2 regions of the Turicibacter sanguinis genome follow, and region 2 is predicted to be linked to the other one. Evidence: riboswitches for the same ligand, from Rfam matches in the RefSeq annotation. Region 2 holds a riboswitch; the other holds the start of a gene.
What was found. A riboswitch is a leader RNA that binds a small molecule or an ion and turns the genes downstream of it on or off. The one in region 2 is predicted to bind thiamine pyrophosphate.

Region 1 (16,231 bases), 810 kb from region 2:
TATTTGGTATTGGAGTTTCAGGTTATATTTCTTCTTCGTATATGGTGCATTATGTTGTGCCAAAGATTAGCACTTATTTTACGCCCCAAATTTTACTTGGGGGCATTGTTTATCCTATATTAATGGTCGCAGTCTCAAGTTTTATCATTTTATTGTTTTTACTTAGAGAAGCTCCACTAGATTTAATGAAAGAAAGCAGTCATTTAAAATTATCTAGAACTTCAAAAATTCTAGCGAAGCTATTATCTCCGTTATCATTTGAAACTCGTTTTAAATATTCTCTAGCTTTTAGAAACATGGGGAAAATTTTATCATTATTCATCATCGTATTTGTAGCGAGTATTTTCTTAGTTTTCGCTTCTATAGTATTTAAGTCAGTTGAAAATATTGTGGATAAAGCATTTGGTTCTGTTAATTATAATTATCAAGTTAAGTATAGTAAGTTAATAAATGAACCGCTGGGCATTACAGAAAGTCCGTTTATTGAGTATAATGCAATGCCTCTTAGCATGAAAAATAGTGAAGGAGAAGTGATGTTTGATGTCACAACTTCTTTTGTTGTCTATGGTATTGATAGTTATAACATTATTAATCCGTTATATAACGCAGCGGGTGAAAATATTACAAGAAAATCTCAACAAGGTTTAATTATTAATGAATTTATCGCAAGGGCCTATTCTTTAGAAATTGGCGATGTGCTAACGTTTGAAGCAAAAAATAAACAGATTAGTTATGAGGTTGTCGATGTTGTAGACCACTATAATGGTCCGATGATGTATGTAGATATGAACTTATTAGCTGATGATTTACACTTAGTCGAAGGATATTATAATGGAAAATGGACTGGGGATAGACCAAGTACAGAAGAAAATATTTCTTATATTTTTTCAATTAACGATTTAGAGCGTAATATTGAAATTGGAATGGAAATGATTCAAGTTTCTTTAAGTATCATGCTCATTATCTCAGTCGTGCTTGGAAGTATTATTATGATTGTAATTACTAACTTTATAATTGATGAAAATCAAAAACAAATTTCTATATTAAAGGTAATGGGATATACGAAAAAAGAAGTTTCTAAAATGGTTTTAACAATTTATCTACCATTTGTAATTGTTGCTTATTTAATTAGTATTCCAGTCACTCGTGGGACGATAGATTATATAATGAATCAAATTGCAGCTAGTCTTCCAATGGCGATTCCAACTGATTTTACGATGATACAGGCTATAAGTGGATTATTCATTATTTTATTTACCTACTTTATTGCAATGGGATGCTCAAAAGCTCAACTTGATCGTATTTCGTTACATGAAGTTCTTAAATATTAAGTTAAATAATTTGTTGAAATATTCAAAAACATACTATATTATGATATTCTAATGATAAAAGGCCGTTTATCACAAAGTTATGAAATGTGATGAGAGAGTTTCTAAGTAGAAGGAAGGGGTCTCTTGATGGAAAAAGTGTTATTTGATCATGATACGATTACGCGATCATTAAAACGTATCGCACATGAAATTTTAGAAAAAAACGACAATTTAAATGATGTTGTTATTATAGGAATCCGTACACGTGGAGCTTACTTAGCTCAACGATTAGTAAAGTTAATCGAAGTTTTTGAAGGGGTAGAAGTGCCACTTGGTGAATTAGATATTACAAAATATCGCGATGATATTACACGCGAAATGAAAGAAGTCATTATGAACCAAAGTTCAGTTCCAATGATGTTAAATGGAAAAACGGTTATTCTAGTTGATGATGTTTTATATACAGGACGTACTGTACGCGCCGCTTTAGAAGCTGTTTTAGAATATGGGCGCCCTAAAAATATTCAACTCGCAACATTAATCGATCGAGGACATCGCGAACTTCCAATTCGTGCAGATTATGTAGGTAAAAACATCCCGACTTCTCATAAAGAAGTAGTTAAACTATATCTAACAGAACTTGACGACAAAGATGCCGTAATCCTATCAAAAGGCGAGTAATATAAAAAGCTGAGACAACTGTTTTGATACTTGGAAAAATGCAAGGAAGAGATGAAAAGGATTGTTTGAAATCCGGTCAGCACTTCCGATTTTTCTCAAGTATCAGGTTGTCGAAGCTAGATTGTATAAAAAGCTGAAAAGACCGCTTAAATGCGACTAAAAGTGCTTAGCCACCGCGTGTTTTAAAAACACAAGAGTGGATAAAACTTTATAGAGCATTTGGTCTTTGAGGCTAGATTAATAAAATCCCCCTGCATCAAATGTTTCTACCTTTCCTGTTAGTTAAGGAGAAACATTAATGCGCAGGATAATATGGATTAAAACTTCGCATAGCTCAGTTAGAGCTATCTAAAAATTTTCACGAAAAAACATAAAAAAGGTCTAAATACGAAGAATTATACATATTATGTAGAGAAGTGAGATGTGGCGTCACTTTCCCTTAAAGAGATTTTCTCTACTAGGGGGAATGAGTCATTTTCTTACCTCGATATCTCTCTTTTTGTATCATACAGTCCCTTTTGTTTTTTCAAGATTTTTAATGAAAGTTGTTAGTTGTTCAATTAGTCATTCTTTTTTGTTTCTGATTGATGGCTAACAAATAAAAAACACGCAAGTCGCTGGTCACGATTTGTGTGTTTTTTTTTAATGACAGATTGTAATATTAAGTGCGACACATAAAAAAAAGCTCATAAATAGAATCTTTGTTATAGAATGAAGTTACCACACCCAATTCTTAACAAGGAGATCTATTTATGAGTTATAAACATCTTAACACATTTGAGCGCACACGTATAGAAGTTCTTTCAAAAATGGGCTATTCAACGAGACAAATCGCTCAACAACTAAATCGTCATCATTCAACGATTGCTCGTGAACTGAAACGAAATACTCAAAAGACGTATCAGGCTGAGTTAGCAGAAGAATTAGCTGGACAACGTCGATTAAGTTGTCGTTGTCCAGAGAAGAAATCTGAACAAGTCATTCAGACCATCCAACATTATTTAAAGTTAACCTGGTCGCCTGAACAAATTTCTAATACCGTTTTAAAGGGTGTTCTTTCATTTAAAACCATTTATCGTTGGATTTATGATGAAACCATTTTGTTAGGAGATTTAAGTTGTTTAAGACAAAAAGGAAAGCGACGAAAACCACGAGAAACACGCGGACGATTTAACATTGGAACGTCGATTCATCAACGTCCCAAAGAAGTAAAAAGACGTGAAACGTTTGGGCACTGGGAATTAGATACGGTTGTTTCAAGTCGTGGAAAGAGTAAAGGTTGCTTGGCGACCTTTGTTGAACGTCAAACACGTTTTTATGTGGCCATTAAAATAGAAAATCGCTCAGCAACAGAAATGTACCGAGCGATTAGTGAGTTATATAAACTCTTTCCTAAAGACACCTTTAAAACTTATACGGTTGATCGAGGAAAAGAGTTTGCTTGTTATTCCAAAGTAGAAGCTGATTTAAAGGTTCCTGTTTACTTCGCAGATGCCTATTCGTCTTGGCAAAGAGGAAGTAATGAAAATGCCAATGGTCTTCTTCGAGAGTTTTTCCCGAAGAAGACAGATTTAGCACGAGTCAGTGACGAAGAGATTAATGAGGCACTCTGCCTCATTAATCATCGACCACGAAAATGTTTAGGGTGGAAAACTTCATTCGAGCTATTTCATGAGAAACTGTCGCATTTGTATTGACAATTCGTCTAATGCTTAAATTTATAGTATTAATTATGGAATTTTGCAAGATAAAATCATTTGTTGTCAGTATTTGTGAGTAATTAAGACTAGCATTTTGTGTTGAAAATAGATATAATCTTTATTAAAGGTAATTGTAGTTGGGGTAAAAATGCTACAATTTATCATTTAATTCCTACAAAATTTAAAAAGCACCGGTTTCCTGCCAGGTGCTTTTTCTTTGTTTAAAATGCGAATTTTGTAGTATATTGTGTTTAAATTCAGAGTGTATCTGATAGACTAATATTATAAGTAGGTGATTAAGATGACTCAAAATTATATAGAGCATTTAAATATAGAACAATTTCAAAAGGATTTAATTGATTGGTATTATATTGTGAAGCGTGATTTGCCTTGGCGTATTAATCGTGATCCGTATCGTATTTTAGTTTCAGAGATTATGCTACAACAAACTCAGGTTGTTACAGTGATTCCGTATTATGAACGTTTTATGAAGCTTTTTCCAACCACAAAGGAGTTGGCAGAGGCGGATGAGCAAACATTGTTAAAGGCATGGGAAGGATTGGGGTATTATTCTCGTGCTCGTAATTTACAAGAGAGCGCAAAGATGATTGAAGCGATGGGTGGGTTTCCAACGACTCATGAAGAAATTTTAAAGTTAAAAGGCGTTGGTCCTTATACAGCGGGGGCTGTTAGTAGTATTGCTTTTGGTATCCCGGCTCCTGCGGTTGATGGGAATGTTTTTCGAGTAATGAGTCGAGTTTGTTGTATTTTTGAGGATATTGCGAAACCTAAAACTCGTAAAGTTTTTGAATCTGTGGTGACTGACGTGATAAGTCATGAGGATCCAAGTGCCTTTAATCAAGGATTAATGGAGCTTGGAGCGACAATTTGTACACCTAAATCTCCTAAGTGTTTGGAATGTCCAGTTCAAAAACATTGCCAGGCTTTTAAACAAGGGATTGATGATTTATTACCTGTTAAAACTAAGGCGAATGCTCAAGTTAAAACTAAGTTAGTAGTGGCCATTGTTGAAAACCAATACGGTGAGTATTTGGTAAATAAGCGACCGGATAAAGGACTGCTAGCAAATTTTTATGAGTTTATGAGTTTTGAATATGATGGGACGCTAGAACCTGCTGAGTTCTTGTTAGAAAAGTTATCCCCAGTTTGTAAAAATGTTGAGTCCATTCAAGCGATTGGAACATTTAATCATGTTTTTTCACATCGAATTTGGGAAATGGAAAGTTATTCAGTTAAAGTAACAACGGATATTACCTTGAGTGATGAGGTGGCAGAAAATAGTGGATTGTGGATAAGTTCTACAAGTTTACATGAGTATCCACTTGTAGCTGCACATCATAAGATTTTATCAGAGTATGATAAGTTATAGTTTTGTCGAGTTGTTTTATTTGACCGAATAGGAAATATGTGTTAAGTTAAAAGTGTTAATGATACTAGGGGTGCCTTACGGCTGAGAGTGTAGCGATACATAACCCTTTGAACCTGAACTAGTTAGGACTAGCGGAGGGAAGTAGACAGAATTTTTATTAAATGCTATTTTAATAAAATTATATTCTTATACTTTTAATTAAGCCGTAAAGCCTCCTTATAACAGGGAGGATTTTTTTATGCAAAATTCAAAAACGAAAAAATTAGTGGAAATGAGTATCTTAGTTGCCTTAGCATTCGTGCTTGACTATGTAGCTAACATTTATTCAGGATGGTTCTGGCCATTTGGAGGATCAATTTCAATTTCATTAGTACCACTTGCCGTTATTGCATTTCGCTATGGGTGGGTAGCGGGATTTTTAAGTGGATTTACAATGGGATTGTTACAATTGCTAACGGGAGCTTATATCATGCACCCAATTCAAGTGTTATTTGATTATCCGTTACCATATGCAGTACTAGGATTTGCAGGATTCTTTGCAAGTAAGGTCAATGTGGTTGAAGTGGGGCAACGTAGTCTTTATATTTGGCTTGCCACAGGAATCGGTTCAATTGCAAGATTAGTGTGCCATATTATTTCAGGTGTCGTATTCTTCGCAGACTATGCACCAGAAGGAATGAATCCAGTTGTATATTCAGTTGGTTATAATACACCATTTGTTTTAGCATCATATATTTTGAGTGCTATTATCTTAGTTGTTTTATATAAACGTTACGCGAATCAATTAGTTCGTATACAAAAAGAAAAAGTAGTGACTCCTTCAAGTGAAACAGCTGCATCAGTATAAAAAATTAGAAAAAGAGCAATTTTAATCAGATTGCTCTTTTTTATGTAGATGAATAATACTATTTAATTCGGAGAATGTAAAAAATAAATTTTAAGATAATAAATTTAGGATACTGTTGACATTATGTATGAGAGGGTATATAATAAGAGTATGTTAAGTAGTTGTCTATAGCTTTTAAAAATCATGAAATTCACATGTTATTAGAGATTATATTCTACCACTCAATGTAATCTGTAATAATACGTGAATTTTTTTACTTTCATTACAGAAATAAAATTTTAGGAGGTACCAATATGAAAGGTACAGTTAAATGGTTTAACGAAGAAAAAGGATTTGGATTTATCACTGCAGAAAACGGAAGCGACGTATTCGTTCACTTCTCAGCAATTAAAGCTGACGGATTCAAACGTCTTGAAGAAGGACAAAAAGTAACATTTGAAACTGCTGAAGGACAACGCGGACTTCAAGCTCAAAATGTTGTTGTAAACTTCTAATTAAGAGATTAATAAGAATTTATGAGAGACTTCATGTTTATGAAGTCTCTTTTTTTGTTTATCATGTATACTAGAGTTAATACTATTAAAATTGAGGGATGACTGATGCGAGATTTAAATGGATTATTAGAGAAGCAGAATTTAACGTTGCTTGGTTCATTAATTAAGGTAAATCGAATTCGTCAAAATATGAGTCAGCAACATTTAGCACAGGGGATTTGTGTGCCTTCTTATTTGAGTAAGATTGAGAATGGGGAGGTTGTCCCAAGTCTTGATATTATTGAGTCTTTGTTTGATGAGCTTGATATTAGATACTATAGCGATTCAAATTTTTTAAGAGAAAGTCGAGAGTTAATTGATGAGTTTTTTGATGAACTGAATTTAAATGGTTTTGTGAAGTCTGGTGAGATTTTTGAACGATTAGTAAAGCAAGAGGATAAGTTTATTCATTCTCCTTTGATTGTTGACTATTATTTAGTCCATTTTGCGAAGTTTTGTTCAACATCTGAGCGTGATAAGTTTGATGAGGTATTGATGATGATTCAATCTATTGAGCATTTATTAACGAATCATCAACGATTTAAGTATTATTTTTATTTAGGGTTAGATCAGTTGCTTTATTATCGCGATGCGACCTTAGCACGCGATTTGTTATTAAAGTCTACTAATTATGAAACAACAGGGCATTCTCTTTTGTATTTGGCGATGGCTTATTATAAGTTGTCGAGTTACTATGAAGCATTTGAATTTGCTGAAAAGTCGTATCAAACTTATTTGGATGAGGGAAATTTAATTGGGTTGATTGGCTTTTATCATTTTAAGGCGGTACTTTGTTATAAGGTAGGGAGTACTGAGCGCGCACTTAGACAGTATGAGCGCTCTGTGACTTATATGAAGAAGTTGAATCGTTTGGAGTTTTTGAAGGAGGCACAGGAGGGTCAGACTTTTATGTTAAATCGATTGAATCAGTCGGATGAGCCTTTGGTGATTGAGGATACAATTACCTCACAAATCTTAACGCTTTGTGAAAATGGGGATAAGTCACAGCTTGATGAACTTCAAGATTTAATTACGAAATATAAGGAACAGGGAATGTCTAACTTATTGTATGATGAATGTTTATATGAATCAGTTATAAAGTTTTATGTACGAAATCGGATGTATAAAGACGCTTATTTATTAACTGGTGAGAATCATTTGTGAGAAAGTCTTACTTTTAAAAGGTCTTTAATATAAATTTTAGCCCTTCATTTCTCATTGGCAGTACGATGAATATGAGGACTCTTTTTTGTATAATGAAGAAGTAAGAAGGGGGCAGCTAAAAATGATTAAACAAGCAATTTACCACCGTGCAAAAAGTGCGTATGCTTATGCATATGACAAAGAAACGCTTCATATCCGTTTAAGAAGTGCTAAAAATGATATAAAGTTAGTCAAGTTACTTGGAAATGATCCATATGATTGGCAACCTAATGAGAAAGGTGAATATGAATGGTGCTTAAAATCAACGCCAATGATAAAACAACATTCAACATCAGAGTTTGATTACTGGTTTATTGAAATCAAGCCAACGTATCGTCGTTTTAAATATGGATTTATTTTAAATGATGGGATAGAAGAATTATTATTTATTGAGCGTGGATTTTTTAGTGTTGAGGATGAAGTAATTAAGAAGGATGTTAATAGTTATTTTGCATTTCCGTATTTAAATGCTGAAGACGTATTTAAGGCACCAGATTGGGTACGTGATACGATGTGGTATCAAATTTTTCCTGAACGTTTTGCAAATGGAGATGATTCAATTAGTCCTGAGAATGTTCTTCCTTGGGGAGAGGGGGAAGTGACGATTGATTCTTTTTATGGTGGTGACTTGCAAGGAATTGTGGATAAGTTGGATTATCTGCAAGAGCTTGGAATTAATGGACTTTATTTAACTCCGATTTTTGAATCACCGTCTACTCATAAGTATGATACGGTGGATTATTATAAAATTGATCCTCATTTTGGAGATGATGCTATTTTTAAAACGTTAGTAAATGAAGCTCATCAGCGTGGAATGAAAGTGATGCTTGATGCAGTGCTTAATCATATGGGATATCATTCACCTCAGTGGCAAGATGTTGTGAAAAATGGTGAGCAGTCAGTATACAAAGACTGGTTCTTCATTCATGAGTTTCCAGTTGTTGATGAGGAAGGGGCTCCGATTATCGGAACGTACGAAACTTTTAGCTTCACACCGTATATGCCAAAGATTAATACAAATCATAAAGAGGCAAAACAATATTTAATTAATATCGCATTGTATTGGATTAAGGAGTTTGGGATTGATGCCTGGCGACTTGATGTTGCCAATGAGATTTCTCATGACTTTTGGCGTGATTTTAGAAAGGCTGTTAAAGAGGCGAATCCCGATTTATATATTGTAGGAGAGACTTGGCATGATTCTTATGCCTGGCTTTTAGGCGATCAATTTGATGCGGTAATGAATTATCCATTAACGAAAGCTATTTTAGAGTTTGTGGCGACCAATCATATCGATGATCAAGGTTTTGTTGATACAATTGTTGAGGCACTTTATCGATATCCTGCTAATGTGAATGACGTAATGTTTAATTTACTCGATAGTCATGATACACCACGTCTTGCTACTTTAGCTGATGGATGTGAAGGTAAAATCAAGCTCGCTTATTTATTACTTTATTCGTTAATAGGGTCTCCGTGTATTTTTTATGGATCTGAAGTGGGACTTGAGGGGGATAATGATACTCGTTCACGTCAGTGTATGATTTGGACTGACGCTGCTTGTGAGATGCCTTATTTTACGCATTTAAAGCGTTGTATTGAGTTAAGAAAAGAGTATTCTGGGAACTTAGAGTTTATTTATCATCATCAAAATACGTTAATTTATAGAAAGTTTGATGAACATCATAGTATTTATTTTATTATTAATAATAATCCTTATCACATAACGATTCCATTAATCCCTGAGCTAAAAAATAAGGAAGTTCATGAGTTGTATGGAAATCAGATTTTGTCATTTGATGAGACAGTAAGTTTGGATTCATATGGTTTTATGGTTGTGAAGGCACGCTAAGGCGTGCTTTTTTGTTTGAATTTGAAAGTATTTAAGGGTTAGGTCCATTCTCGTGGTATAATGTAATGGAAATATATTGATTTTAAAGGAGGTAGGGGTTATGCTAGAGTTTTCTGTGTTTATTGTTGGATTACTTTCGATGTTAATTGGTGTGGTTAATGTTTTAGAGTCAGACCAAGATATACGAAGGTTTGGATATCGAGTTAGATCAGTTTTACAAACAAAAGAATCATGGCAGTTTGCGAATAAAGTTTTTGGTGTGATGTTAGTTAGTATGGGGGCAATTGCTCTTGTGATTGGGATTATATTAAATTCATATATTCGATTACTGAGTCCTTTTGAGGTTGTGATGATTAATGTTTTGGAGTTAGTTGTGATTGTATTAATTTCAATGGCTGTAACAGAGATTAGAGTTAAACAATTATTTAATAAAGAAGGAAAACAAAAATAATATGATTGATGTAATAAGTTTAATAAAAAGGCCTACACTTAATTAGAGATAATTAAATGTAGGTCTTTATTTTGATTCAATTTTATTTCTTAAGATATAATTCGCCGTCAATGATACATTGATTTTGTCCTATTTTTTTAGATTCATTTAAAAAATGAGAAGCTTTATTATAATTAATTTCCTTTGAAGTTGTTCTATCTATTTGACAGGCACCGACATTAATCGTTATTTTTGGTGTGATGTTAATTTGATCTAGGTCAGAAAAAATATGACTAATAAACTTTTCAAGATTTTTTTGATTTTTATCCGTAAGAGAACAAAAGATACTTCCATCTAATCTGAAAAATAGCTCTTCTGAATAATTTAAAAGGATTTTTGATAATATTTTTAAATATTCGTCACCTTGTTGATAGCCATATAAAGTATTAATTAAATCAAGATTACTGAATTCTATTAATACTAAATAGTAATTATATTTAGAATCTTCAAAGATATTATTATAAACGGTATTAAATTTTCGGCGATTATACATTTGAGTTAAGGAATCTTCTACTGATAATTTAGTCATATTGATTATTTCTGTTATATCCTTGGCTACACATAACACGCCTTGATTTACCTTTTGTTTTAGTACCTGATAAGAGCGTCCTAAAAATACTTCAACGCCTGAGTAAGAACCGTGTAATAAAGTATCATTATCTCCACATTTACATTGATAATATAATTCTTCAGAAAGAATTCCCTTACGCACTAAATCCCAATCATTTAATCCTATTAGCTCATTCTCCTTAAGACCGACAAAGTCTAAATAACTTTGATTCGCGATAACATAGTTTAAATTCTCATCTTTAAAGAACATATAATCTTTTGAATGTTGTATCAGTTCAGTCAATAGCTCTTTTTTTCTATCATTAGAAAAATTAATGGATTTTCCCTCAACTAAGAATATGTTTTCGTGTCGGATAATTTTTATTATTAAATGTTGATCTGGTATTTGATAATAATTTGGAATGGTAATTTTCTTAATTGGAGAATGGAGTGAAAAATCTTTGATTTGCTTACTTAATAAACAAAATAAGCAAAGCTCTTTTTGACAATTTAGATGATGCAAGGACTCACCTAGGATGCTATCTTTATTTATATTAAAGATTTCTTCTGCTACTTGATTCGCATAAATAATTTTAAATTCATTATTAATAACTAATATTCCTTTAGATAAATGGTCTAGTATTTTATATTCTGAGTTAGACATGGTAATCACTTCCTAAATGATTTCTTTTATGAAATTCTAACACAAAATAAAAACGTTTTAAATAAAAATACTTTAATAGTATTTATATATACGTAGAAAATACAGAGGAAATTTAAATAGGTAATATATCTGTTATACATTCTTCATATTTGCATGACTTTTAATATCTATAAAGAGTATACAGATAAAATAAAAAAGAAGATTTCATTTAAAATCTTCTTGAGAATCGTGATGTGATGTTTTGGTGATGAGAGAATAAAGTTTTAAAAAAGTATAAGTTAAAAGTGCTAAGACGATTGTCAACATAATTAATTCGATTGCAATAAATGTAAGAGCCTCAATCGGTGTTTCGATAAATTCGGTATTCATTGCTATCACCTCTTTAACCTCATTATGTCACAGATAAATTTTTTCATTCAAAATGACTTTTAAAATTTAGATACCAATTATTGTTACGTGTCGAAGAAAGAGTTTAAGTGTAGATTAAATGTCTTTTTTGTAGTATCCTATGTTTATCAACATTAGTTTGTAGGAGGATGGCCAGGATGGAGATTAAGGTTGCTTTTTTTGATGTAGATGGAACGATTGTGGATAATCATTCAACGCATTCGCATAGTTCAGATATGGAGTTAGTACCAGCGTCAACGATTGAGGCGATTAAATTATTAAAAGAGAATGGAATCACGCCTTTTATTGCAACAGGACGTTCTCCATTTATGATTGAAGATTTACTTGAGGGATTAGAAATTGATAGTTATATTTGTACGAATGGTCAATATGCTGTGATGCATGGTAAAGTGATTCATGAGGCACCTTATTCAGAAACTTTACTTGATGAAATTGTAGATGTTTCTAAGAAGCATGATATTCCACTTTTATGGATGCCAGCAGAGCATTATATTTTATCAGGTGCCAATCAAGAACTTTTATTATCAGGACTTGAAGCCATGAAGTTGCCTTATCCTAGAATTCAAACAGATTTAGAAAAACCTGATTTTAAGGTGTATCAGATGGTAGCGGGAGTTACAAAAGAGAATGAGCATTTCTTTGAGTCAATTAAAGAAATTCGCATTGTTCGTTGGCAAGAAAATGGCGTTGATTTATTACCGTTACATGGTTCAAAAGCAACTGCTATTCAAACGATTTTAGACAAAATCGGGTTGAAACCTGAGAATGCAATTGCGTTCGGAGATGGCTTCAATGATATTGAGATGTTGCAAGCAGTTGGAATGGGTGTTGCAATGGGGAATGCTCATAAAGATGTTCAAAAGCATGCTAACTATGTCACAAAACCAGTTCATGAAGATGGAATCTACCATGCTTGTAAACATTTTGGGTTAATTTAATCATATAAAAAAGCATTAGCCGATATCAGGTTAATGCTTTTGATTTTTTAGTCGAGAATAATTTTGAAAACAACAGGGAGCTCACTATGGATAGTAGTTGTACTAATCTCAAGGGCATCCGTACTATGATTCCATTTGATTTCCCCATCAAATCCTAGCGCAACAATATCTTTGATAATACCGTGGAAGCATGGGACGAAACAAGGATCTTTTTGGGCAAAAGAGGTGAGTTTGACTTGTCCATTTTCAGGATAGTTTAGGACCGTTGCGTAGATGGCATTGTTGTTCACGGTGTATCTAATATCCTTAGGAGTGAACTTTTTGCTCGTTGCATCTGAAAATTGTCCTTCTGATACTTCGGTTGGACCTTCTGATGCGTACCGCCAAACCTTAGAGTCGTAAATGGCCTCGCCGTTGACTTTTAGCCAGTCTCCAATTTCGAGTAGGAGTTTTTTATCTTCTTCTGGAATTGAGCCATCTCCTTTTGGTCCGATATTTAATAGTAGGCATCCGTTTTTACTCACGATATCCACAAGGTCACAAATGATTTCGTTTGCTGTTTTATAGTCATTATCCTCAGTATATCCCCAAGAGTTTCTTGCAACAGACGTACAACTTTGCCATAAGTTTGGTTTTGGTTCATTAAATTGACCACGTTCCATATCGATAACAGCACTACCAAACATGAACGCATCATTTTTATAGTTAATGGCAACTTCTTCATTCCATTCATGCGCACGATTGTAGTAGTAAGCAGCGAATTTTTTGAGGTAGGGTTTAACAGCATGATGTTGAATCCACCAGTCAAAGTAAATGAGTTTAGGACGATATTTATCAACTAATTCACAACATCTGAGTAACCAATCTTCCAAAAATTCTTTTGTTGGGGTAGGTTCACTAAATAAATCATAGTGATCAGGCTCAGGCATGGCAGGCCAATAAAAATCGCCACACGCTAAAGGATCATGTATATCACTATCAAATTTTTTCCCCTCTCCCATGAAAAACCAATGCTCAATTCGATGAGATGAGGCACAGGCTTTAATACCTCGTTTTTCAAATGCCTGAGATAATTCACCTAAAATATCACGTTTAGGTCCCATTTCATATGAGTTGAATGGAGAGAGATCACTTTTATACATTTGGAATCCATCGTGATGTTCGGCGACAGGCATGACATATCGCGCCCCAGCTTTTTCAAATAAGTCTGCCCAAACTTCAGGATCAAATTTTTCAGCCTTAAACATCGGAATGAAATCTTTGTACCCAAATTCTTTTTGCGGCCCATATGTTTTAATATGATGCTCGTACTCTTTACTACCTTGAATATACATATTTCTTGAATACCACTCACTTCCAAATGCCGGAATAGAATATAGCCCCCAGTGAATAAAGATTCCGAACTTCGCTTTTTGATACCACTTTGCTACGTCGTATTGTTCAAGAGATTCCCACGTGTCTTTGAATGGTCCTTGTTCAATGACTTTATCAATTAGTTTAAGATAAGACTGTTTGTCCATATTGATCCCCCCTTTTATAGCGCTATCATCATTATATGAAAAGCGAATATAAATTTATATGGATTTTTATGACAAGATTAATATCTAGAGAGGATTTTATTTGAAAAATAATCTTAATTCACTAAAAGAGGATATTCCAGTCTATAGGGTATATAATTACTTATTAGTATAATGATGACATGGAAAGTTTTTCTTCTACATCAATTCGTCTTTTTCTACATATTTTATACAAAGTATTTTAGTATTATGAAAAAGTAATGCAATGAAAAAAAGAGTCATAAAGCTTTGATTTATAACATAAGTTGTAGAGAAGTATGTTTAAACCATCACTAAAAAAAGAACCGATAGGGAGCTATCGGTTCTTTTTTTGTAGGAATCAGGATACGATCTAATATTTTATAAATTAGATGGTATTTATTTTTGTTCTTCTATTTAATTAGCATATCAAAGTAGCAAAATATAATCTATAATTAAAGAGATAAAACTGTTTTAATTTTTAGTAAGGGTTATTAGGAGGAGAAGGATGAATAAAGCCTTAACAATTAAAGATATAGCTGAAATCGCTGGGGTAGCGAAAAGTACTGTATCTCGTTACAATGGCAAAGTGAGTGAAGAAACAAAGGAAAAAATCAGGAGAGTTATTGAAGAGCATAATTATGAACCAAACGCTTTTGCACAGAGTCTAAAAGCAAAAAAAACAAAATTTGTTGGAATCATAGCCCCTGGGTTAGATTCTATTGTTACATCAAAAGTAATTATGGCCATTGATACAACCTTAAGAGAAAATGGATACAATCCATTAATTATAAATACTAGTTTACGAAAAGATTTAGAAATTGAAAGTATCGAAAATTTAGCACGATTAAAAGTAGATGGAATTATTTTAGTAGCGACCGAAATTAAAGATGCTCATCGAGATGTAATTAGTCAGTTAAAGGTTCCATTTTTAATGATTGGACAAGTCTGTGATGGAGTTACTTCAATTGTTAATGATGATTATCATGCAGGGTTTGAAGTAGGGAGATATATTCAAGAGATGGGGCATCAGGATGTTATTTATTTGGGCGTATCAAAAGATGATACTGCGGTAGGAATAAATCGTCGTAATGGGGTTTTGGATGGATTACGTTATCAAAATAATTTGATGAATATTCGTATAATGGAGTCAGATTTCACAAGTGAACTTTCTGAGAAAATAGTCAACGATGCTTTAAAAGATAGTAAACCAAGTGCAATTATTTGTGCTACAGATCGAATAGCATTAGGGGCTAGAAAAGCTATTCAACGACATAATTTAAGTGTACCAGAAGATATATCACTTACAGGTTTTGGAGGATATGATTTGGCAACTTTAGTTACACCACCTTTGACGACAATTAAATTTGAAAATGAGAAAACAGGACACTTAGCCGCTGAAACGATTATAGACCTAATGGAAGGAAGAGATGTTGCAGAACTACAGGTTATTGGCTATCAGTTAATCAAATCAAAAAGTGTAAAGCATAAATAAAGATAAAAAAGACAATCTAGTTTTTAAAACCTGATTGTCTTTTTTTTTTTTTTTTTTTTGTAAATGCTTACTGAAAGGGGTTGCTATATGGTAATTATTGTGTTATATTATTTTCGTAATCGGTGGAACCGGTTCCTATGGTGAGGGGAGAAATGAAATATGTCTAACAAAAAAGAAATTTATCAAAAAATTTCAGAAGAATTATTAACGTTAATTGGTGGAAAAGAAAACATACAAGGAGTAGCGCATTGTGCAACACGATTAAGAATTGTCTTAGTTGATAATTCATTAGCTGATTTAGATCAAATTGGGCAATTAGAATTAGTTAAAGGGGTCTTTGTGGCAGGAGATCAATTGCAAATTATTTTTGGCGCAGGAACAGTTAATAATGTTTATGATGTCTTTACAGAAGTTAGTGGAACAGAAAGAATGTCTTTAGGTGATGTTAAAGCTCAATCAGTACAGAAACAGAATGCATTTCAAAAAGCTATTAAATCGTTATCTGACGTTTTCGTAGATATCATTCCAGGTTTATTAGCTGCAGCCCTATTGATGGGATTGACAGGTTTACTTGGGCAAGAAGGAATTTTTGGTCCTCAATCTGTGATTGAGATGTTTCCATCTTTAGCTGGAATT
Region 2 (16,231 bases):
AGTAATGCCATTCTTTTAGGAATTGTAATTGGATGTATGTGTGCTTTTGACTTTGGAGGACCTGTTAATAAAGCGGCTTATGTAACAGGAACCATGCTTTTAGCCCAAGGAAATTATTACTTTATGGCGGGTGTTTCGGCTGCTTGTATTACACCACCACTTGTGATTGCTTTAGCAACAACCTTATTTAAAAATGCATTTGATGAAGAAGAAAGAGCAGCTGGACTCGTTAACTATATTCTAGGATTTACTCATATTACAGAAGGTGCCATTCCGTTTGCAGCCAAAGATCCATTACGTGTGATTCCAATGTTAATGTTTGGTTCTGCTATCTCAGCTGTTTTAACTTATTTAATGAAAGTACAAGTTCCAGCTCCTCATGGTGGATTCTTAGTTTTACCAGTCGTAACAGGTGCTTTCCAATGGGTATTAGCTATTTTTATTGGTTCATTAGTGGGAGCTATTATCTATGGAGGATATCGTCAACGATTGTTAAAAAAATAATAGGGGTGGAGAAAAGCGATGCTAGCAGAGTTAATTAAGTTAGAGAACATTAATTTGGATTTACAGGCTCAAACAAAAGATGAATTATTTGAAGAGATGGCAACACAATTAAATCAAAATGGTTATATTAAAAACGTTAAAAAATTTAAAAAAGATTTATATAAACGTGAATCTGAAGGAAATACAGGCATTGGATTTGGAATCGGAATTCCTCATGCGAAATCAAAGTATGTGAAGCAGTGTTGCATTGGGATAGGAGTATCGAAACAGGGAATCGATTATGATGCGATTGATGGAGAAAAGGTTCATTTAATCTTTATGCTAGCCATTGAAGGACATGAAGCCGATTTACATCTTCAGGCACTAGCCGCTCTTTCGCGAAAACTCATTCACGAGGACTTTAGAGAAAAATTATTAAATGCTAGTTCAAAAGAAGAAATATTTGAGTTAATTTGTGAAGAATAATAATGAGAGGGGATGTCTTTTGAAGGCATCCCCTTTTAAGAGTACATAATTATTAGTATAATGAATATTGTGATACACTAATAACAGATTAAATTTTGTTGAAAAGTGGTGAATTGAATGAACTATGCACAGATTCGAAAGTTTGATACAGCTAACGGTGTAGGGATTCGTTCGAGTTTATTTGTATCAGGGTGTACTCATGGTTGTCCGGGATGTTTTAATAGAGATTATCAACATTTTAAGTATGGTCATGCTTGGACGAAAGAAGTTGAGGATGATTTTATTAAGCATTTAAAAAATCCAAATGTAGCGGGTGTGACGATTTTAGGCGGAGAGCCGATGGATCAGGTGCGCGATAATGATTTGTTGCATTTAATTCAACGTATAAAATCTGAAACAAATCAAAATATTTGGATTTATTCAGGATATACATTTGAGGAAATTATGGCACATCCTAAAACAAAGGCAATCCTTATGTATTGCGATGTTTTAGTCGATGGTCCATTTATTCAAGAGTTGAAAAATTTAAAACTTAGGTTCCGTGGTAGTAGCAACCAACGCATTATTAATGTTGCACAGTCATTGGAAAAGGGGCAAGTGTGCTTGCTAGAAGATTTTTAGGAGTGAATTTACATGTTAAAAATTAATTTTGCGAAGGTAAAACCATCCGCAATCATTCCATCAAAACGCCTAGAAGACGGTGCGTTTGATGTGTATGCGTGCTTTGAAGAAGATTTTATCACGTTTGAACCGCATGAAACGAAGTTAGTCCCAACAGGATTAGCATCAGCATTCTCAACAGATTATGTGGCAATTTTAAAAGAACGCGGCTCAACAGGAACAAAAGGAATCGGACAGCGCTGCGGAGTGGTAGATTCTGGATACCGTGGAGAATGGTTCGTTCCGATGACGAATCATAATAATAAACGTCTAGTGATCGCAAAGGAAAGTGTCGCACAAAACTTTGAAGATTGCATCGTTTATCCATATGAAAAAGCAATTGCACAGTGTATGATGGTTGAAGTTCCGAAAATGGCGATTGAAGAAATCAGCTACGAAGACTTATTAAAAATCGAATCAGAACGCGGAACAGGAGCACTCGGATCATCAGGTAAATAAAAGGCTGAGAGTGACGGGTAATCTTGCGTAAAAGTCGTAGCTAATGCTCAAAACTCGGTTTATGAGTTTAGTAGCATTAGGAGACTTTATAGAAAGATTGTCGCTCGAAGCTGGATTAAATAAAAAGCTGAGAGTGACGGGTAATCTTGCGTAAAAGTCGTAGCTAATGCTCAAAACTCGGTTTATGAGTTTAGTAGCATTAGGAGACTTTATAGAAAGATTGTCGCTCGAAGCTGGATTAAATAAAAGGCTGAGAGTGACGCTAAACCAAGGCATAACCCTAAAGGATAACTAATATTATCAACATTAAAATAAAACCATGTCGCTCGACATGGTTTTTGTTTTGAATAATTTTTGTCGGATAGATTGTTTTTACAATAATTTTTGTTCGTTATATAATGTGAGAAAAGAGGTGGATTATGGTTCTAAATATAAGTAGCTCAACGATTTTAGTTATGTTTGTAGCATTTTTGATGCCAGTGCTTTTGGCATATAAATCATATTTTTATGGCCGCGGAAGCTATGCATTTTTAAATAAATCGAATATTGAATGTATTCAAGGCGTCTGTCTGATTTTAATTTTGTTTCACCAAGTGATTGAACGAGTGAGCCATCCTGATTTAATACTTCAGTTTCTTCAAACCCTAGGAACTGGCGCTTTAGCTGTTTATTTGTTTTTGGTGGGGGTAGAATTTAGGAATTTTTCAATTCAAGCAAATCGATTGATTAAAAAGAGAATATTTCAAAGGGCAATACGCTTGTTTTTGATGTTTGTATCAGGTAACGTTTTAATGGGATTGGTTCAGGTTTATCTTGGTGAGGAAGTTTCGTTGTTTAAAATCTTACAGCATACGATAATGGGACAGTTTTTAGATGGAAGTCAGGCGTCTTTGATTGTGACGTTGTTTGTGTTTTATTTATTAATGGGATTCACACAAAATATAAAAATTTTGAGTCTATTTGGTTTGTTAGCTGGGTGGCCAGGGATCTTTGTTATGGTTGGGATGTGGGTTGCACGTTATCAAAAAGTTGTATTTATGATATTAAGAAAGCATTTATTAAATCTGAGTTTAATTTGTGGGATTTTATTGTTGCTTTCTATTAGTTGGAACTTTTTATTACCGATTGCTAGTGTACTAGGCATTATGGTCGTGTTGATGAAGGTTCAATTCAAATCAAAGGTATTTAAGTTAGTGAAGCAACTTTCACTTCCTTTATATGTGTTGCAACTCCCTCTTTTATATCTTGTATTTTATTCGTCGGAGCCAAAGGATAGTATGTTCGTTTTAGTCACCATTGGACTGAACCTGATGCTCATTTTGATTTTTAGAGTTATGTTGTTGACGGAGTTTAAGTCGTATGATAAAGTTAAGTATAATTAAATATGGAAAGGGAGCTGGCCCAAGCCGGCTGAGAGGATGCGAAATGGAGCGTCGACCTATAACCTGATTTGGATAATGCCAACGTAGGGAATGTACTGGAATTTTAACGTATATCGTTTTGATGTAAGGGATGGGCCTATGGTCCATCCCTTTTTTGATGATGGGGGGAATTTTAATGTTAAAAAAAATCGTAAAGAATGTTCAAAACCAAACACCACTTGTACACAATATCACGAATTATGTGACCGTTAATGACTGTGCCAATATTATTTTAGCTTGTGGTGGATCTCCAATCATGGCAGATGAAATGACTGAAGTTGAAGAGATTACGACGATCTGTCAAAGTCTTGTCATTAATATTGGAACTTTAAATTCGCGTACAATTGAGGCAATGATTACGGCTGGTAAAAAAGCAAATCAATTAAATCATCCGGTTATTTTAGATCCAGTTGGGGCTGGAGCATCGACACTTCGGACTGAAACAGTCGAACGATTGATTAAAGAGGTGAAGTTCTCAGTTATTCGTGGGAATATTTCTGAGATTAAGACGTTAGCGGCTGGAACAGGTCAGACACTTGGGGTAGATGCTAGTGCAGCCGATTTAGTCACTGATAAAAACATAGATTCAGTAATCGAAATGGCGAGAACATTAAGTGAAAAAACAGGTGCTGTGATTGCCATCAGTGGTGTTATTGATTTAGTAGTAGATATAAACCAAGTTTTTATGATTCGAAATGGGCATCCGTTAATGTCTAAAATTACAGGGGCAGGCTGTATGTTAACTGCGGTGATTGGAGCATATTGTGGAGCTAATCCAAATCAGGTAATAGAGGCAACAGTTACTGCAATTTGTGCAATGGGATTATGTGGAGAAATCGCAGCAACCAAATGTGAAGGAACTTCAAGTTTTAAAATGCATTTAATTGATGCAATGAGCACATTAAATGAAACCATTCTTGAAGGAGGAATGAAGATTGAAACTAAATAAGCAAGATTTAAGTCTATATTTAGTGACTGACCGACATTGGACTAAAGATCAATCATTAGTTGAACAAGTTGAAGCAGGACTTAAAGGTGGTGTGACCATGGTTCAATTAAGAGAAAAGAATTTAAGCGATGAAGAGTTTTTATTAAAAGCTTTAGAGTTAAAGGAATTGACTACAACGTATAAAGTTCCTTTTATGATTAACGATAACGTTTGGGTGGCGATTCAGTCTGATGCAGATGGAATCCATATTGGCCAAGATGATTTACCTGCGGATGAAGTTAGAAAGTTAGTAGGTGAAGAAAAAATACTTGGAGTATCAGTTCAAACTGTTGAACAAGCTCAAATTGCCAAAAGACAAGGTGCGGATTACTTAGGTGTTGGTGCTGTATTTTCTACTGACACCAAAAAGGATGCGAAACATGTTCCCCTACAGGTATTAAAAGAAATTTGCGAGGCTGTGAATCTTCCAGTCGTTGCGATTGGGGGAATTGATGAAGATAATGTGGACGAGTTAACTGGTAGCGGAATTTGTGGAGTCGCAGTCGTATCAGCTATTTTAGCGTCAGATGATATAACGCAAGCTGCAAAAAACTTAAAAAGGGATTGGGTATTATGAAAAAAGTGTTAAGTATTGCGGGATCAGATTGTAGTGGAGGTGCTGGAATTCAAGCGGATTTAAAGACGTTTTGCGCACACGGTGTTTATGGAATGAGTGCGATTACGGCATTAACAGCGCAAAATACATTAGGAGTTACAATGGTTGAAGAAGTGAGCCCTGAGATGGTACGTGCTCAATTGGATGCTATTTTTACGGATATTGTACCGGATAGTGTAAAGATTGGAATGGTTTCATCTTCAGTTATTATTGAAGCAATTGTCGAAAAGTTAATGGAGTATCCAGCTGTTTCTATTGTTCTTGATCCTGTGATGGTTTCTACGAGTGGAAGTCGCTTATTAAATGAAGAAGCAATGAGCGTCTTAATTAAAAAATTGATGCCACTGGCTACAATGATTACGCCAAATTTACAAGAAGCTGAGTGTTTATGTGGATTTAACATTCAGTCAAAAGAAGAAATGGTTTTAGCCGCTAAAAAGATTGCATCCTTTTATAAAGGACATATCTTAATTAAAGGTGGTCATTTGGATGATTGTGCAGATGATTTATTGTACGTTGATGGAGAAGTGACATGGTTTTTAGGAGAGCAGATTGAAAATCCTAATACACATGGAACGGGATGTACACTTTCTTCTGCGATTACGAGTAATTTAGCATTAGGCTATGATGTTCAAACGAGTGTAAAAAATGCGAAGTTGTATATTACTAAAGCGTTAAAGGCTAATCTTGATTTAGGGCATGGTCGTGGACCTTTAAATCATCTTGTTTAAAAAATAACGTCATTTTATTAAGTTAATCTATAATTTTGACATATTCCGTTTAATTTATCCGTATAATGAAATGATGAGGGGTTGATTCGGATGGATAGTGGATTATCACGAAGGCTTTTGATTGGTTTAATTAGTGCATATAGTTTATTTTATTTGATTCTAAATATAGGGTCTCATTTCTTTTAAAAAGGCAAATCACATCGATTTGTCTTTTATTTTTATCTACAATAAAAACAGTCAAAAAGACACATTAAATCAAAACTCATAACTAACTAACATATTTTATCTAACTATGACAATTTCTCTTTTTCATCCACTGTTTTTCAACATCACACCAACAAAATATCTCAAAATATTTCCTAGGAAAAGGGGTGCAGCCCCCATGCTAAGAAGAACAATCGAAGATTGTTATATTAGCCATCTTCATTTGATGGGGTGGGCTTAGTGGGATCATCCACTTTTAAAGCCTGACACTTTATTAAATGCACAAAGGAGAGAGGCAACAGATTATTGCGTGACTGCAGCGCATAAAAAGTAGCATACTGATGTAGAATTTAGTAAGATATCATCAGATAGAGACAAAGAGGAGATGGAGAAATGGAGCATCATCAGTTAGGAACTCAGATTGCAACATTAAGAAAACGTAGGGGAATGTCTCAAGAAGAGTTGGCAAACCAACTATGTGTGACGAGGCAGGCCATTTCAAATTGGGAGCGAGGTATGACGCAGCCTGATCTTGAGATGTTGATGAAGTTAGCGGCTATCTTTGAAACAGATTTAGATGGATTAATGGGCATAAAGTCAGATATTAAAGAAGAACCCGTTGAGTTAAATTTAAAGCCTATGAAGTGGATGTACTTAACACAGCTGTTTTCTTTGATTGGTTATTTCGTCTTTGTTGTACTTAGTCCAAGGTATGAAGTTTCTGGTATTCTCATCATCTTGTTAACTTTTTTAATGATGGCAACTAGCATTTATTTTGTGTTTACACATGGCATTAAAACAGGTGATTATACCTTAGTGGCCGGATACGATAAACGAGTTCATTATCATGATTCAAGTTTAAAAAAAATGGCGTATATCACTGAGTTTTATTGTCTCTTTACGACGCTTAGTTACAGTTTGATTTATATCATCCTAAGTTTGATGCAGTTAGAGATTTCTTGGCTTTTTATGTTGTTAATCGTTGTCTTTATGATTCAATTTATCGGTGGAATTTTATTGATTAATGTTAAATATCGTCAAGAGATATTCGTAGAGCCATCTGAACAAGAAGAAGCACGAGTTGGGATGTGGATTGTCCTTGTATTTGTCAGTTCGATTATGATTATGGTGATTGCAACAATCGTGACTCAATTAGCTTTCAATATTAGTAACAATACAGTAGAAGCAGGTCAATTAGTTTTGTTTATTTTACCGTATATCTTTTTAAATATGGTAGGCCTATTTTTAGAACAAAATCGTGTGAAAAAGGCAGTCAAAGAACAGCGTGCATATCGCCCGGATCGGATGACATATTTAATTATTTTAGCCTGTCTTATTTTGTTAGTGGGCATGATTTATACGGGGTATCAAACAACTTTAAGATAAAAAAGGACGAGCGTTATGTTCGTCCTTTAGTTTAATCGCATAAAAAGTGGGTGTTCAGATAAAAATAGAGAGAATCCTAATACAATGATTGGGAATCTCCCTATTTTTTTGATGTGGAAAACGTTATAATGTATTTAAAAGGAGATGATTAAATGAAAGTGACAAGTACAGGTATTATTGATGGAATCATTGCCGATGAGTATGGAGCAAAAGGGACTCAATTTAATGAGAATGAGATGCCTTTATATTCGTTACCGTTAAAAATTGAAGATGCACCACAAGGTACGAAGTCTTTTGCCATTGTGATGGAAGATAAAGACGCAGTTCCAGTTTGTGGTTTTTCATGGATTCATTGGTTAGTCGCTAACTTAACGCGCGATGAGTTATTAGCAGGTGAATCTCAAACAGCTACTGATTTTATTCAAGGTGTCAATAGTTGGATTAGCATTCAAGGAGATAATCAAAGTATTGAAGCCTCTAGTTACTATGGAGGAATGGCTCCACCCAATGCCCCTCATCTTTATGAGACACATGTTTATGCATTAGATACATTACTTGATTTGAAACCAGGATTTTATATGAACGAGCTTTATCGTGCGATGGACGGTCATATTTTAGATTGCTTCACATTAAAAGGAGAGTACTCAAACTAAAGGGAGTTTGTAGGGGAGACGTATGGAGAATTTAATTTTATCATTAAACGTAGTGCTACCACTGTTTTTAATGATTGTACTAGGATATGTATTAAAGGTTTTAAAGATTTGGGACACACATACGATTAATGGAATGAATACGGTAGTTTTCAAAGTATTTTTACCATTGTTATTATTTATTAATGTGTATCAAACAGACATCGCAGGAGTTTTTAATTTAAAACTCATGTTGTTTGCGATTTTCAGTGTGATACTTATTTTCTTAATCACTTGGGGCATTATTTGTTTAATTGAGAAAGAAAATCCTAAGCGTGGTGTTTTGATTCAGGCTATTTTTCGAAGTAATTTTGTGATTTTTGGGATTCCAATTGCTACCTCTTTATGTGGGGCTGAATCGACAGGAGCAGCTGCTTTATTAGTTGCAGTTATTGTGCCGTTATTTAATATTTTAGCGGTCATCACCCTCGAAACATTTCGTGGAAGTCGCATCCATGTGAGGAAAATTCTAAGAGGAATTGTCACGAATCCATTAATTATCGGGTCGCTACTCGGTCTGTTATTTTTGGCTATAGGCATTAAGTTAACATCGGCTATTGAGAAAACAATTAGCGATTTATCAAAGGTGACAACGCCATTGGCACTCGTTATTTTAGGAGCATCATTTACGTTTTCGAGCGTTCGAGGCAATTTAAGAAACTTGTGCATTGGATTACTTGGAAAATTGGTGTTAGCACCTGTTATCTTTTTACCCCTGGCGATTATGTTTGATCTTAAAGGGACGAGTTTAGCAATCTTACTTGCGATTTTTGGATCTCCTCCGGCGGTTTCGTCGTTTAGTATGGCGAAGCAAATGGATGGCGATGCAGATTTGGCAGGACAACTTGTTGTGTTTGGCTCGATGTTTTCGGTCCTCACGATGTTTATTTGGATTTTTATTTTGAAAGAGGGACAGTTTATTTAAGAGCTTTTGTCGATTCGTTCATATTTGATTACTTATCGTTCATAGGTTAGTAATACCTTGAATGAAGTAGGAGGAATGAAATATGAATATTAGAATGGCAACGCTTGAAGATGTAGAAACTTTACATAATCTGCATTTTGCCTTAAATCGTCATCGTCACAGTTTACAACCAACGAATTATCAAGGAAAAAGTATGGATGAGGAATGGATTGAGGAAAATATTAAAACTCGTTATCGAGATTATATTTTATTAGAGGTTGATAACGAGATTAAGGGAATGGCTTTAGTTGAAATTAAGGAGACGTATTCGGTTCCCGGAAGCGTGAAGTATAAGTATTTGGATTTGATGTCCTTTTATATTGTGCCTGAGCTTGATTTAAATTATTATGGTCACGAGTTGTTTACGGCAGTGCGCGCTTGGGGAAAAAAATATTTCTTATCATATATTCAATTACATGAGTTAATAAATGATGTGAAGATGGTTAATTTCTTGGCAAGAGAACAGTTAGCGGTCACTCAACAAACATTTAAATGCGTTATTTAAGATAGCGGTTCTGCGTAAGCAGGACCGTTTTTTTGTTGTTGTCATAAGTTATAGTATCTATTTAATCATTGAAAGGAGTGTTTTTAGTTGAAAAAGTGGATGGTATCTATTGTGGTGATGGTGAGTGTTATCTTAGGCTCTGATATAAAGGCATTAGCTTTGTCTCCGTCTAGTGATTTGAAATATAATGGAATTGATGTGAGTGAGTGGCAAGGTGATATTGATTTTGAGGCAGTTAAGGAATCTGGGGTTGAGGTGGTGTATATTCGAAGTAGTGAGGGTTTTGATTATGTGGATCAGCAGTTTGAGGCAAATGCCAAGAAGGCGAATGAAGCAGGGTTAAAAGTTGGTTTTTATCATTATGTGACAGCGATGAGTGTGGAGGAAGCAAAGAATCAGGCGTCTTTTTTTGTGTCACTTGTTGAAGATTATTCATATGATTGCCGGTTAGCGATGGATTTTGAGTCGTTTGGATTGTTGAATAATGAGGAGATTAATGAGGTTGGATTAGCGTTTATTCAAGAGGTTGAAGCTTTGAGTGGGAAAGAGGTCGTCGTATATAGTGATAGTTATAATGCGATTAACATTTGGAATGATGAGATAGCCAGCTATCCACTATGGGTAGCAGATTACGGGGGATCTGAGCCACAGGATAATGGAAAATGGTCCAACTGGGTTGGTTTTCAATATAGTGATGCAGGAGAAGTTAATGGGATTGAAACGAATTCAGTTGATTTAGATTATTTTACGGATGGTATTTTCTTATCTTCAGTTGAGGTTTCAAAACCTGAGATTCCGTCTCAACCACAGACGACGGTTGATTATGTGGTGAAAGCAGGGGATACGTTGTGGGCGATTGCGAATAAATACGGTACGACGGTTTCTGAATTGGTAAAGTTGAATGATATTAGTAATCCTAATGTGATTTATGTCGGAGAAGTATTACAAATGCCAGGTGAATCGAGTGGAGTTGAAGCGACTGAATATACAGTGAAAGCAGGGGATACGTTGTGGGGGATTGCGAATAAATACGGTACGACGGTTTCTGAATTAGTGAAATTGAATGATATTAGTAATCCTAATGTGATTTATGTCGGGGAAGTATTACAAATTTCAGGTGAATCGAGTGGAGTTGAAGCGACTGAATATACAGTGAAAGCAGGGGATACGTTGTGGGCGATTGCGGCTAAATATGGTACAACGGTTTCTGAATTAGTGAAATTGAATGATATTAGTAATCCTAATGTGATTTATGTCGGGGAAGTATTACAAATGCCAGGTGAATTGAGTGGAGTTGAAGCGACTGAATATACAGTGAAAGCAGGGGATACGTTGTGGGCGATTGCGACTAAATATGGTACAACGGTTTCCGAATTAGTGAAGTTGAATGGGATCACTAATCCTAATATGATATATGTTGGGAAAGCGTTATATCTTAATTGAAATAATACATTCTTTTTTGTCGGTTTTTATGACATTATTACGTGAATTGTTGTTTTGTTTTTTTTTATGGTGATATGATGGTGGGGAATATAATTTATTGTAGCAGAGTAGGGAGTTACATTTTAGGTGTTTATTTTGATAAACTATCTTTTAAATCATAACTTACAATTTTAAAAGACCTATTTATTTAGTGCTAACTTTTTAGAAGCTAAGAGACGTAGACAACAGGGGATGGTTGTCTAAAATTTATATATTGAGGTGGATCATTTTGCAGAGGATTTTATTCGTCCTTCTCCTTTTGGGAACACTCGTTGGAATCGGTATTCATCATAAGGAAACAACAGAATCGTTAGAGTTAAGTGAGTTTATTGAGAATTTAGATCATCAGCTCATGAGTCTAACCCCAGATGTGTTAGTAAGCTATGAGAAAGAGGTCATTGAGAGGCTCGATGACAGTAAAAATCGGAATGAATTAAAAAAAGCTTATTCTTATCTAGCATATGTGAACTTTTATCAAGGAGAGTATGAAGAATCAAATAATTACTTTGTAAAGGAATTATCTATTGGAAAAAATCAACCTGAAGAAGTAGAAGCAATCGTATTGATGGGGATTTCTAAAAATTATTTATATCTTGAGAATAATCCTAAATCAGATGAGTATTTTGAATACGCTAAATCTTTTGCTATTGAGAGTGAGAATGATCAGTTGTTATCGCTGATTTATCAGATGCGAGCTAAAGATTACATTAATCTACTTGTGAATACTGATCAAGCAGTCCAATTATTACAAGAGTCTATAGAACTTAGTTCAGATGTTTATCAAAATATTATGAGTTGCTTAATCTTAAAGAATCTTTATTTAGGAACTTTACAGATAGATTTATCGAATCAGTATGCCCTAAAAGCTATCACACTGGCTCAAACTTATGGCTATGAAGACTTACTAAGTTGTGGCATTAGTAGTTTAGTTATTAATGAGTATGTCAATGAATCTTATACGAATGTGATTTCGATCTATGAAGATTTAATTGTGGCAAGGCAAGAGGAAATTCCTTTTTATATGTTCGGGCCGTATATTTATAGTATTGCTAACGAGCACGGGATTGAGAAAGCCTTAGAGTTGATTGAAGATGAAAGAGTTAACTCAGTATTAGAAGAGAGTGAGTATGAAGAGGGTTACAAGTCACTCATTAGAGCCAAGTTATATATTGAGGATGGACAAAAGGAAAAAGCATTAGAACAATTATTGGCAGCCGAATTTGAGGCGGAGGGGAACTATGAAATTCAGTCTCTAAATGTTTTTAAAAATAAGCTCTATGGTGACATTAAGTTCGAGGGGCAAGAACTGCTTGATTTTTATACAGATTTTTATGAAGAGGTAATGAAAGGGGATATTGATTCGGTATTAAGAATTTTATTGTTAAAGGATATCATTCAAAAAAATCTTGAGTTAGAAAATTATGAACAAGCTTTTTACTTTGCAAGTCAAATCCCTACCCCATTAAAATCAGAAAGTTTGATTCAAATTAATTTGATTGAAGAAAATCTTAAAAATACGATGAGTGATAAAGTTGACGATAAGAATCCATCCTTAATAATAGGCAGATGGATTCTTGTTGGGGGATTACTCGCAACGATTTTGTTTGTTTGTTATAATAAAAAACGAAAAAGTTTACGTTCTAAAAAACAAGACTTACCTGATAAAGAGATGGAAGCTTTAACGTTACAACAGTTATATGATCAATGCTCGGAGAAATATCCAAATGGAAGTGTTTTTGTTGTTGATTTAGATAATTTTAAAAAGTTCAATGAGACATATGGATATATTGCTGGAGATCAGGTGATTGAGCAAGTATTTGAGTTAATTAAGAGTGAGTTTAAAGAAGGATTGTTGACGAGACATAATGGACAACAGTTTATTATTGTGACACAAGATGATAAAATGAGAGCAGCACAGCGTGCACAACAATTGATTGATAAAACATATGCTTTAAATATTGAACATGTGACGAATTTAAGAGATTTACGTATGACGTTAAGTGTGGGAATTGTTTGTGGTAATTTAGATTCATCGATTAATTTAGATAAATATCTAAAAAAAGCACAGGATTTAGTCTTAATCTCAAAAGAAAAAGGAAAAAATAGGTTGACGATTTAAACTTGGATTAGGTATAGTTTGCTTGTTAAAATGTTAACTTAGGAGAGTTTGCGGATTAATGGTGGTGAAATAATGTATAAAATTGCAATTTGTGAAGATTCGCGAATTCAAGCAGTTGAGTTAATTGACAGTTTAAAGGCTTATGGAAGTGAGTGTAGAATTAAGTTTGAGATTGATTATTTTGAATGTGGTGAAGATTTTTTAGAAAAAAATTATTTTGAATATGATGTCATCTTTCTAGATGTTGAGATGCCTAGGATTAATGGGATAGAAGTGGCCAAAGAAATTAGAAAAACGTGTCCTAAAAGTAAAATCATTTTTGTTACAGCTTATGAACATTATTGGCCAGAAGGATATAAGGTCATGGCATCAAGATTTTTAATCAAACCGTTAAAGCAGGATGAATTAACTGAAGCGTTGACTTCCTTAATTGAAGAATTAAATACTGCAAAAAAATATATTTCTGCTCGTAGTGAAAGGGCATTAGAGAAAGTATTAATTGAGGATATCACATATTTAGAAATATCAGGTCGAAAAGTTTTAATTCATACACCTGAAGCAATCTATACAAGTAGCTATAATTTAAATAGTTGGTATCATCGTTTAGCGATTCATCATTTTGAATATACCCATTCAAGTTATTTAGTAAATTTAAAATATGTAAAATTAGTTGCTCGGGATAAAGTGACATTGACAACAGGTGAAGAAGTTTATATGTCATTAAGGAAATATAAAGGTTTTAAAACGAGTTTTGTTCGTTATATTAGTCAACTTTAATAAAAACGCCCCTTGAGAGCAATGGGCGTTTTTTTTATTTAGAAAGGATGATAAGAATGCAAAAAAACAACTCGGAAAAGCGAATTTACCTTAATGCTATTCTTATTATTGGGATCGTCGTTTTTGGTTTAATATGGATTTATATTAGGATTATGCAGGTGGCTTATCAAAACAATATTAATTGTTTAACGCAATCTTTAATTGAAGTGGAACAAAGTAAATTGAAAAATGATGTTAATGAGTTGATGATTAGAGTGAATATTGATTTTGATTATCTGATTGAAGATTATAATAAATCGTTAAATGTTGTCGATTCAATCCTCCATGAATATATCATTGAAAAATCTGAACAAGACAAGGATATTATGGAGATGTTTATTTTTTTAACTTCTGTCTACAAAGATTTACAAATTAGGGTCTACGATCAACACCATCAAACCGTGGTAGCTGAATTTAAACAAAATAATATGATACTTGCACAGGATATCCTGTATAGTGATTTATTCTTTGATCTTGCACTATGGAGGCAGCATATGGTGGGAGAGGATCGGTATATTGTAATTATTGGGATTTCAGATTCCGATTTAAAGACAATGTATAAAGGAATGTTAAAAGACGCGTTCGACGAAAATCCTAATTTAACATCGATTTACACCTTAATCGAAATTGTTGATTATAAAGGTGGAGATAAATTTGCTAAAGTCATTCAAGGGATAAGTGTCTCACCAAGTTGTGCAAGACAAGGATGCTATATTAATACAACCTATCAAGATGATAGGGGACGTTATGTTTTAGAAGAAATGCTAGGGGGGCTAAAGGATAATGGAACTTATTTTGGTTATGTTCAAAACAATGACAATCAGGATATGTTATATGCTGAGTTGTATGCTCCGTATGATTTAGTTGTGTTAACTAGTACCCCCATGAAAGATTTTTATCGGCAAACAATGTCTGAATTTAAGGCTTTTGAACAAAATTTTGAAACCCAGATTCATGTTGCAATAGGAATTGCGTGTGCTTCATTTATCATCGCTATATTAGGTGGGATTGCAACATTTAAGTACATGAAATCAAAGGAAATTGAGAACGAACGTGAACAAAATCGGATGATTATCGAGCACAACAAGGTACTATTAAGAAAGAATGATCAAATTAATCAGCTAGCTCATGATATTAAAAATCATCTTATTTGTATAAAAGGTTTTATTAATCAACAGACACCGGAAGAGGCAAGTCATTATATTGATAGTGTTTATGAAGATTTGAATCAGTTGTCGTCGATTGTGATTACGGGAAATCGATTGGTAGATATTATTTTGAATGATAAGATTTCTCAGATGAAGAAAATAGGCATTACCTTTACGAAACGGATTGAACACGTGTCACTAGATTTTGTGGATTTTAAAGAGATGACGATTATTTTGACGAATATGCTTGATAATGCGATTGAGAGTTGTGAGAAAAGTGAACAAAAGGAAATTCAATTTACGATGTCGTCTTTTAATCAGACGTATGTCATCATCAAAGTGGTGAATAGTTGCGATGTGGCCCCTATTATTTCGAAGGGGAAATTGAAAAGTACAAAGATTCAAAAGGGTCAGCATGGTTATGGAGTTGAAAATATTAAACGTGCTGTGGCTAAGTATAATGGAAGTACATATTTTGATTATGATGAGTGTCGACATCAATTTGTATTTTCAATTACATTAGAAAAGCCACAATAATGGATAAAATCGGCTTAATGTAATCATTTACCCGATTTTTTTAAAAAAGTATCCATATTGATGTTAAAATGGAATAAATTAGGAACACATATTGATGTATTTTGTTAGAAATGTTAAGATAATAAAAGATGTTTTTTGTATAATTTTGTAATAAATATAACAGGCAATATGGAATTAAATCATTTGAAATCTGATTTATTAGGGGAGGAAAGCAATGAGACTTAAGTTCATGTCAATTTTTAACTCCATGTGCATCTTTTTATAGATCAGTATCATTAGAATTTAAAATGTCCCCATCCTAGCGAAGCTAGGTGTGATGTGCTCATGGGATTGTTGACATTTGAGAAGGGGGTGTTTGATTGAAGATAAAATATTTAAAGGGATCAATTAAAATAATGACTGCACTTTTATGCTTATGTTTTGTCTTTATGCTGATAGAATGGAACCGTTCAACAGTTACAAAGGAAGTCGTTAATCAAATTGATCATTTTTCTATTTATTCATGGGAAGAAAATCAAGTCGAGGAATACAAGTCTC

Region 1: linked by a shared signal. The riboswitch ahead of thiT (energy-coupled thiamine transporter ThiT) and the one ahead of thiM (hydroxyethylthiazole kinase) in region 2 are both predicted to bind thiamine pyrophosphate.

Annotation. Positions count from the first base shown of each region.
Region 1 is NZ_CP053187.1:1,197,437-1,213,667, forward strand. Features, by position in the region: gene HLK68_RS05850 (ABC transporter permease) at 1-1,331, shown strand, start outside; gene pyrR (bifunctional pyr operon transcriptional regulator/uracil phosphoribosyltransferase PyrR) at 1,458-1,991, shown strand; gene HLK68_RS05860 (IS30 family transposase) at 2,744-3,688, shown strand; gene mutY (A/G-specific adenine glycosylase) at 3,993-5,081, shown strand; TPP riboswitch at 5,138-5,238, shown strand; gene thiT (energy-coupled thiamine transporter ThiT) at 5,320-5,928, shown strand; gene HLK68_RS05875 (cold-shock protein) at 6,222-6,422, shown strand; gene HLK68_RS05880 (helix-turn-helix domain-containing protein) at 6,528-7,625, shown strand; gene HLK68_RS05885 (glycoside hydrolase family 13 protein) at 7,747-9,516, shown strand; gene HLK68_RS05890 (SdpI family protein) at 9,617-9,967, shown strand; gene HLK68_RS05895 (sensor domain-containing diguanylate cyclase) at 10,050-11,219, opposite strand; gene HLK68_RS05900 (hypothetical protein) at 11,424-11,588, opposite strand; gene HLK68_RS05905 (Cof-type HAD-IIB family hydrolase) at 11,765-12,565, shown strand; gene HLK68_RS05910 (alpha-L-fucosidase) at 12,613-14,085, opposite strand; gene HLK68_RS05915 (LacI family DNA-binding transcriptional regulator) at 14,609-15,595, shown strand; gene HLK68_RS05920 (PTS transporter subunit EIIC) at 15,755-16,231, shown strand, end outside.
Region 2 is NZ_CP053187.1:391,842-408,072, reverse strand. Features, by position in the region: gene HLK68_RS02140 (PTS fructose transporter subunit IIC) at 1-504, shown strand, start outside; gene HLK68_RS02135 (PTS sugar transporter subunit IIA) at 523-969, shown strand; gene nrdG (anaerobic ribonucleoside-triphosphate reductase activating protein) at 1,087-1,590, shown strand; gene HLK68_RS02125 (dUTP diphosphatase) at 1,603-2,088, shown strand; gene HLK68_RS02120 (hypothetical protein) at 2,508-3,470, shown strand; TPP riboswitch at 3,468-3,578, shown strand; gene thiM (hydroxyethylthiazole kinase) at 3,646-4,458, shown strand; gene thiE (thiamine phosphate synthase) at 4,445-5,074, shown strand; gene thiD (bifunctional hydroxymethylpyrimidine kinase/phosphomethylpyrimidine kinase) at 5,071-5,844, shown strand; gene HLK68_RS02100 (helix-turn-helix domain-containing protein) at 6,442-7,434, shown strand; gene HLK68_RS02095 (YbhB/YbcL family Raf kinase inhibitor-like protein) at 7,587-8,087, shown strand; gene HLK68_RS02090 (AEC family transporter) at 8,110-9,048, shown strand; gene HLK68_RS02085 (hypothetical protein) at 9,131-9,592, shown strand; gene HLK68_RS02080 (LysM peptidoglycan-binding domain-containing protein) at 9,680-11,035, shown strand; gene HLK68_RS02075 (GGDEF domain-containing protein) at 11,304-13,193, shown strand; gene HLK68_RS02070 (LytR/AlgR family response regulator transcription factor) at 13,266-13,970, shown strand; gene HLK68_RS02065 (sensor histidine kinase) at 14,027-15,694, shown strand; gene HLK68_RS02060 (tetratricopeptide repeat-containing diguanylate cyclase) at 16,054-16,231, shown strand, end outside.